2 regions of the Aurantimicrobium sp. MWH-Uga1 genome follow, and region 1 is predicted to be linked to the other one. Evidence: predicted binding sites of a transcription regulator. Region 1 holds the regulator's gene; the other holds the start of a gene.
What was found. The regulator LexA, encoded in region 1, represses DNA repair genes until DNA is damaged. The targets are predictions, from matches to a motif close to TCGAACANNTGTTCGA.
Positions count from the first base shown of each region.

Region 2: the regulator LexA is predicted to act here: its motif matches at 1,522-1,537, upstream of AURUGA1_RS07005 (acetoacetate decarboxylase family protein).

Region 1 covers NZ_CP030929.1:599,578-603,899, reverse strand. The annotation lists gene hisB (imidazoleglycerol-phosphate dehydratase HisB) at 1-153, opposite strand, end outside; gene AURUGA1_RS03125 (histidinol-phosphate transaminase) at 173-1,267, opposite strand; gene AURUGA1_RS03120 (hypothetical protein) at 1,357-1,809, opposite strand; gene lexA (transcriptional repressor LexA) at 2,075-2,749, shown strand; gene AURUGA1_RS03110 (methylenetetrahydrofolate reductase) at 2,814-3,764, opposite strand; gene clpX (ATP-dependent Clp protease ATP-binding subunit ClpX) at 3,874-4,322, opposite strand, start outside.
Region 2 covers NZ_CP030929.1:1,415,139-1,419,460, forward strand. The annotation lists gene AURUGA1_RS07000 (glutamine synthetase family protein) at 1-589, shown strand, start outside; gene AURUGA1_RS07005 (acetoacetate decarboxylase family protein) at 674-1,489, opposite strand; gene AURUGA1_RS07010 (APC family permease) at 1,679-3,175, shown strand; gene AURUGA1_RS07015 (aldehyde dehydrogenase) at 3,304-4,322, opposite strand, start outside.

The DNA of each region.
Region 1 (4,322 bases):
AGAGTGCTTAGCAAACGCTGTGAGCATGTGATCGAAGAAAGGGACAGTCGTCTCGATGTTGCTCACACCCGTGCCGTCAAGATTGATGGTGAGTTCAATGCTCGACTCGCTCGTGGTGCGAGAAATGCTCGCAATGCGCGGTGCCTGTGTCATAGCTCCAGTTTAGTGGAGCTTAAAGAGCGCCATTAATCGAGCCATCAATGGCTGCCAGTGCGTTCAAGAATTCGGTTGTTTCTGCTTCTGTACCTGCCGTCACTCGTAAGTGGTGGGGCATACCGATGTCACGGATGATGATTCCTTGAGCAAGGAGTTTCTCAAAAACATCTTGGGGGTCACGAACCCCGCCAAAGAGAACGAAGTTCGCACTCGAGGGATAAGGCGTGTATCCGAGGGCAGCAAGCTCAGTGACGAGGCGGTCTCGTTGAGAACGAATGTCATCGACCATCGCCAGCATTGCTGGAGTGTGCGCCAGTGCTCCTTCCGCAGCTGCCTGCGTCAGTGCAGAGAGGTGGTAGGGCAAACGCACCAAGCGAAGAGCATCAGTTACAGCAGGATCAGCAGCTAGATACCCCAAGCGGGCACCAGCAAAGGCAAAAGCTTTACTCATGGTGCGGGAGATGACCAGGCGTGGACGACCAGCCAACAATGTCAGTGCAGTGGGCTCACCTTCAGGCGCAAACTCGGCATAAGCCTCGTCAACGAAAACAATGCCGTCCGTCGCATCGTAGGCAGCGGCGATGGTCTCCAAGGAAACAGGAGTGCCCGTGGGGTTGTTGGGGGTACAGAAGAACACGATGTCAGGCTTGTATTCCTTGATGGCTGCAACCGCCGTTGCGGGGGAAATCTCAAAGTCAGCATCACGCTGGGCGGGAATCCACTGCGTACCTGTCCCGGAGGCAATGATGGAGTGCATGGAGTAAGTGGGCGGAAATGCCAACAACGAACGGTCAGGACCACCAAAAGCCTGGAGTAGCTGCTGTATGACCTCATTGGATCCGTTTGCCGCCCAGATGTTCTCTGCAGTCAGCCCGTGACCTAAATAAGTTGCAAGCGCCCTGCGCAGTTCGGTGAATTCACGATCCGGGTATCGGTTGATGCGCCCCAGGGCTGTGTGAATTCGCCCCATGATGTCTTCAACAACCTGCGGTGGTACAGGGTGAGTGTTTTCGTTGACGTTAAGCTCCACGCGCACGTGCTCTTGAGGAGCGCCATAAGGCTTGAGGCCCCGAAGATCGTCGCGAATGGGGAGGTCGTCAAGAGAAGTCACCTCTTCAGTTTAAGCCGTGAAAGAAAGGAAAAACGCCGACTCCCGTCTGGGAGCCGGCGTTCGGAAAGAAGAATACAGAAATAAGTGACTTAGTAACCTGCGGGTAGAGCAATCTTCTGTCCTGCCTGTACAGGACCTTCTAGGTTGTTCAGCGAGACAATCTCTGCCACAACGTCACGGGGGTCAGCGTTGGGTGCGATTTCAGCAGCTAAGTGCCACAGGGTCTCGCCCGAAGACAAGGTCACGTATGTGAAGTCTTGTGATGCACCTTCAGCAGTGGCCACAGCACCACCACTGTTGAGTGCCGCGACAAGGGCACCAATCACGAGAGGAAGCGCGACAAAGGCAGTGAGAATTCGACGACCACGCTTGGTGATACGAAGACGAGTGGTGGGGGTAGCTGCGGGAAGAAAGTTTACGTACGTCACATTGTTAGTGTGACCAGAGCCACGGACAATGCCGGCTTCGCTGCATGGCTCATCAATGTAGTCAGGTTCGACGGGGCGGTGAATTGGTGCGGTGAATGCGAGTACTGCGCTCATGAGATTCTCCTTTTCCTGTTTTTCTCGAATCGGGCCCTCGGCCGGGAGAACCCGATTCGAAGATATATTTCGAAGATATATTCGTATTTCTTCAATGTCAAGTAGATATTGAAGGTTTTTTGGACATTACTTGCGGAATTTTCGAATATGTGTTTGTTTTCTCTACATATTTCGAATACTCTTTCGGTAATGGAGATAGTTCATCACCAACCACGGACATTCCGGTTTGTGGATTGGAACACTCCCAGACAGATCGGAATAAGCCATGACTGAGACAGCAGCTGGCACAAGCAAACGTCGCAAAGGACTGAGCGCAAAGCAGCAACTTATCCTCGACGTCATCACCGCGTATATTGACCAAAACAGCTACCCCCCTTCTATGCAAGAAATCGGGGATGCAGTTGGTCTGTCCTCATTGGCGAGCGTGACCTACCAACTTCAACAGCTAGAACTCGGTGGCTATATTCGCCGTGACCCCAAACTTCCTCGCGCCCTCGAGGTTCTCGGCCAAGGATCAGCTCCTCGCCAGGTCGCCCCTGTGGCAGACAACATCATTCCCCTTGGCGAAGCGGTTCAGGTTCCATTAGTGGGCCAAATTGCCGCAGGTGGACCCATCACTGCCGAGCAGAACACCGAAGATACGATGGCACTGCCTCGCCAGCTTGTTGGTGACGGAGAACTCTTCATGCTCAAGGTCAAAGGCGAGTCGATGATTGACGCAGCAATCTGCGATGGTGACTTTGTCGTCGTCCGTCGTCAACAGACAGCAGAAAACGGTGACATTGTTGCTGCTCTTCTTGATGATGAGGCAACTGTCAAAGTCTTCCGTCAACGTGATGGCCACACCTGGTTGCTTCCTCGCAACAGCAACTACGAACCCATCCTGGGAGACCACGCCACCATCATGGGCAAGGTCGTCACGGTTCTTCGTTCGGTCTAAACACCCACAAACTAATGGCCCGCATGCTGAATACAGCGTGCGGGCCATTGATGTATCTCAATCTTTAGGCTTCGAGCCTACGCAGAACATCCAATACCGGTCCGCTTTGGTTGAAGGCATACAAGTGAATACCGGGCGCTCCCCCGGCCATCAGCTCACGAGCTAAGTTCGCTGCGTGCTCAACACCAATCTCCCGCTGACCTTCAACTGTGGGCTCAATTTCAAGAGCAATCTCCAAATCACTGGGCATATCTTCCCCAGAGATCTCAATCATGCGACGCAAACGTCCAGGGCTAATCACCGGCATGATGCCGGGAATAATGGGCATTCTCAGGCCTGCCTCCTTCGCCTTCTGAGCGAAGGATAGATAGTCATCTGCATGGAAGAACAACTGACTGATGGCCAGGTTTGCTCCCGCAGCTTCTTTGGCCAGCAAAACATCAATGTCTTGGGTCTTAGAACGTGACTGAGGGTGCCCATTAGGGAATGCGGCAACACCGATACGGACAAACTCACGTTTTTGGCTCAGACGTGTTGCGCCGGCGTGCCACCTGGGTTCTTCCACAAACACGAATGGTTCACGTTCAGCTTGAACACGGTGAATGAGCTGTGTGAGTTCCGCTGCACTACCGAGGTCTCCCAGGAAGTCCTCGCCTTCCTGTGTGCCTTGTGGCGGGTCGCCACGCAGGGCGAGGAATGATCGTACACCTGCGTCGAGAAATGTCCGTACGAGCTCATTGGCGCCCTGATAGGACTCGGCAACACAGGTGAGGTGCGCCATCGGCTCAACATCGGTGTTATCCAGAATATATTTCACGCACTCCAAGGTGGCATCTCGAGAAGAGCCTCCTGCACCATAGGTAACGGAGATGAAATCTGGACCTGATGCGGCAAGTTCCAGAATGGTTGCGTGCAGTGCATCTCGGAGTTCGGGGTTGCGTGGTGGGTACACCTCAAAAGAAAAAGGCACGCCAATACTCAGTTCACGAGAACTAGACGGTGATGCGTTGCTCATATTTTCCTCGGGACACTCATCGCGAAAAAGACAACATATAGTTATCCGCGAAGCGTGGGCCGGGCTCGGCAGCCGCTTACACCTGAATAAATCAGGTAGAAGAATGTTATCAGGCTGTGCGTTCCTCTGGCTCAATCACTGCTGAGCTCAAGCGAGGGACAACGGTAGGAGTTGCGTTTTCCGTGACGCACTCTGCCGTGATGATGACTTTATGAATCTGGTCGGTTGAAGGAACCTCAAACATGATGGGCCCAAGGACGTTCTCCAGAATGGCACGCAAGCCACGGGCACCTGTCTGGCGCAGGACAGCCAAGTCAGCGATGGCATCCAGCGCTGCAGGTTCAAATTCCAACTCAACATCATCGAGAGCAAACATGCGCTGGTATTGCTTGACCAGTGCGTTCTTGGGTTCGGTGAGAATGTCAATCAGTGCACTGCGATCTAGTGGCGACACTGTCGCAATAACCGGCAGACGGCCAATGAACTCAGGGATCAAACCAAACTTGTGCAGGTCTTCCGGGAGTACCTCAGCAAAGAAGTCGCGTGCTTCATCCTTGC
Region 2 (4,322 bases), 790 kb from region 1:
GGTGACCGACGCAGACGGCATCAACAAAATGCATGATGGACGTGGCAACCTTTCCCCAGCTGCAAAGATGCTTATCGCAGGTATTGTGAAACACGCCAACGCCCTGACCGCTTTCACCAACCCCACCATCAACTCGTTCAAGCGACTGGGCCCCGACACTCTTGCCCCCTATCGCTCCAACTGGGGATATGACAACCGTTCGTGCATGGTTCGCGTTCCACCTGAGCGTGGTCAAGGAACTCGTTTGGAGATTCGCGTGGGCGATGGTGCGGCGAACCCTTACCTTGTCATTGCAGCAATCCTTGCAGCTGGTCTTGACGGAATCGTCAATGAGATGGAATGCCCACCAGATGCTGTCGGCATGGCCTACGACAACGAAGATGCAGATATTCTTCCTGAATCCTTCACTCAGTCACTTGACGCACTCGAGGTCGACGACGCACTGCGCAACCAGCTTTCACAAGAATTGGTCAATGTATTCATGGTGCTCAAGCGTGATGAGATTGCTCGTTACGAAGCAGCTGTTGAGGACCCCACAACCCGTGAGGTAACAGACTGGGAAATCACAGAATACGCAGAGGCGTACTAACCCGCCCAGCACTGCAAGCAATAAAGGACCCCGGTGGATACCCACCGGGGTCCTTTATGTGCATCGATTGGGAGATGCACAAATTTAGATACTCGGGTTGGATCCTAAATCAGCAACCAAGGTTCCCCCATTAAAGGTGGTGCCAACTTCTCGGTAGTAACCGCCAAGAATCTTATCTACGGGGAGGAGTGAACCAAGTTCATCCCACTGCGAATCACTGAGGGTGAGTTCAGCTGTGCCACCCCAGGCCTGTCCCAGATCAAGGTCGACACCACCCATGGTGATGAGCTGGTCGAGTGAGTTCCCTGCGCCGGGAGTAATCGAAGGAACCCAGCGGCTGTGTAGCATCTTGTGGCCGTTGACAAAACCGTTGCTCTCAACGGGACCGGTGAGGGTCACCTTTGCCGACGCCAGTCGGTGATCATAGGCAGCAAGGCTAGCGCCGAACTTTGCTCCTGCTTCAAGACGTGGAGTTGCCTTGCCGCGGTTGTAAACACGGGTGGCGTGCATCGATCCAAGCTTCTTGGGGTAGCCCTGGAACCAACCACGAGCCATTGCGAAGTCTTTGGTTACCCAGATAGCGACGCAGCGGCTATAGGTGACACCCTCGTACTTGCAACGCACGACCACGAAGGTCTCCATGTACTGCGAGCGGTCTGGATCTAGCAACTCTTCAAAGTCATCAGAACACGACTGCCAGTCAGCCCAAATTAACGCAACAGCGCCAGGTTGCTCATCCGCCAGCTCCAACTCAGCAGGAAGGATGGCTCGGACGTTGGCAGGGTCGGTGAGGTACTCAACAGTCAGGAGCGTTCCGGAGTAATGCCAGGGCATCTCTGGAATGATGGCGCTTTTGCCCGACGGAGTTTTGGGGGCTAGAAAACCTTTAAGTGTGCTCATGACATTAGAGTTTATAGGTCATTCGTATCCAAACAAACATATTTTTGTCATGATTTGTTTACAGAAAATATTCCATATTCTTTTCACAAAAGTTATATTCTGAACTTGACCTTGCTAACACTTGTTGGCAAAGTTGGAACATCGTTTCTATCCAAACGATTTTTATGAACTCAATGAGGAGATCAAATAATGTCATCCACTCTCGAAGCGAAGGGCGCGGGGCTGAGTAAAGGCCGCCTCGGTGTAGCCGGAATCGTCTTCTTCGTCGTAGCTGCTTCTGCGCCGATGGCGGGTATGACTGGTGTTGTACCAGTTGCCGCAGTTCTCGGTAATGGCGCTGCTGTTCCAGGAGCCTACGTATTCGTAGGAATCATCCTGCTGCTCTTCAGCGTTGGTTTCACCGCGATGAGCCACAAGGTAACTAACGCAGGTGCGTTCTTCGCTTATGTTGGTAAAGGTCTTGGCCTCAACATGGGCGTGGCTGCATCGTTCGTTTCCGTCCTTGCTTACATGGCAGTCCAGTTCTGCATCTACGGATTCTTTGCCGCAATGATGAGCTTCACCTTTGCTGGTATGGGCGTTGATTTGCCCTGGTTCGTCTGGTTCGTTGTGGGTTGGGTTTTCGTAACTCTGCTCTCGCTGTTCAGCGTTGACGTGGGTGCTAAGTTCCTCGGTGTTCTCACCAGTCTTGAAGTGCTCTCCATGCTGATTACCGGTATTGCCATCCTGGCAAACGGTGGTCCAGAAGGCTGGAACTTCGAAGCAAGCTTCGCTCCAACAAACGTATTTGCTGGTGGCTTTGCTGGAACCGCGGGTATCGCACTCGCATTCGCATTCGCTTCTTTCATCGGATTCGAATCAACCGCCATCTACGGTGAAGAAGCAAAAGACCCCAAGAAGACCGTCCGTCGCGCAACCTATTGGGCTGTGGGAATCATCGCAGGTCTGTTCGCCATTGTGAGCTTCGCGATGATGACCGGCATGGGATCTTCCTCTGTTATCGATCAGATTCTCGAGCGTTCTGACGGACTTGCAGACCCTGCTGCCGTTCTGTTCTCCCTCGCTGGTGAATACGTCGGTCCTTGGATGGCAACCCTCATGCAGGTGCTGATCATCACAAGCTTGTTCGCAGGACTGCTCGCATTCCAGAACGCGGGTGCTCGCTACTTCTTCGCGATGAGTCGTGGTGGAACTCTTCCTGCAAAGTTAGCTACTACCAACCGTCGTGGGGCTCCTTCCGGTGGCGTCTGGACCATGTCTATCGCCGGCTTCATTGTTGTTGGACTTTTCGCAGTCTTTGCACTTGACCCCATCCTCAACCTGTTCTACTGGCTCAGCGCTGTTGCAGTGCTTGCCATCACTCTGGTTGAGATTTTGGTCAGCATTGCTGTGATTGCTTACTTCTCGAAGAACGAAGGCGCCAATGTCTGGCAGGGCAAGATTGCTCCAGCACTGGCAGCAATCGGTATGTCTTTGGCGATGTATCTCATCGTTGCTCGCTTCAACCTGCTTGCAGGTACCGCAGCAGACGGCGTTGACCCATCACTGCCCGAAAGCGCATTTGGGCTGAGCCCGTTGGGTTGGTTCCTGGTGACCCTCCCTGCAATCTTCTTTGTGATCGGCCTCATTGTTGGAATCGTTAACAAGAAGGAAAACGCAACCTTGACTCAGGACATGATGTCCTAAGTCACACTCAAAACTGGGGCGCTCACCTGCACAAGGTGGGCGCCCCTTTTTTTGCAGCTCCGACTGGGTTAGTTGAGAGTTAACAACCGAAGCCCCCTGAGAATTCAGGGGGCTTCGGTGAAGGTGGATTAAAGCTTGATATAGGTGGTCTTCAACTCGGTGTACTTATCTAAAGCATGACGTGATTTGTCGCGCCCATTGCCACTGAGTTTGAAACCGCCGAATGGAACTGTGAGATCTCCTTCTTCGTAGCAATTCACCCAGACAGTTCCAGCCCGAATCTGACGAGCCAAACGGTGCACCTTAGAGACGTTAGCTGTCCAGAGACCAGCAGCAAGCCCGTAGTCAGAGTTGTTGGCCACACGAATTGCTTCCTCGTCGTCCTTAACCGTGGTCACAGAAAGTACTGGTCCAAAAATCTCTTCTTGCGCTAGAGCAGAGTCAGGGTTCACATTGATAAAGACGGTGGGTTCGTAATAGGCGCCGCCAGCAAGTGGGGCGCTGAGCTCTACTGAGTGACCTCCGAGTGCCAGAGTTGAACCATCTGCAAGACCGCGGTCAACGTGTGCCTGCACTTCAGCACGGCGTGATGAAGAGGCAAGCGGTCCCATCTTGGTCGCAGGATTGAATGGATCTCCAGGCTTGTAGTTTTCGGCGGCTTTGATAACACCAGCAATAACTTCGTCAGCGACGTCCTGGTGCACAATCAACCGAGAAGGTGCCGTACACATCTGGCCTGTGTTGAAGAAGATACCCCAGGCAGCTGTGTCGATAGCAGTCTGCAAGTCTGGAGCATCCGGAAGGATGATGTTCGGTGACTTGCCTCCAAGTTCAAGCCACACACGCTTGAGGTTCGACTGCGCTGCATATTCCATATATGCGCGGCCGACTTCGGTGGAACCAGTGAAGGCTAGTGAGTCAATGGCGCGGTGAAGACCGAGTCCCTTACCAATGACTGAACCGCGTCCAGGCAATACGTTCAGCACTCCGGCAGGGATACCGGCCTCGAGTGCCAGTTCTGCAATGCGGACAGCAGTCAGCGGTGTGAGATCAGCAGGCTTGTGAACTACGGTGCAGCCGACAGCCAGCGCAGGGGCAATCTTCCATGCAGAGAGAGTTAGCGGGAAGTTCCAGGGTGTTACCACGG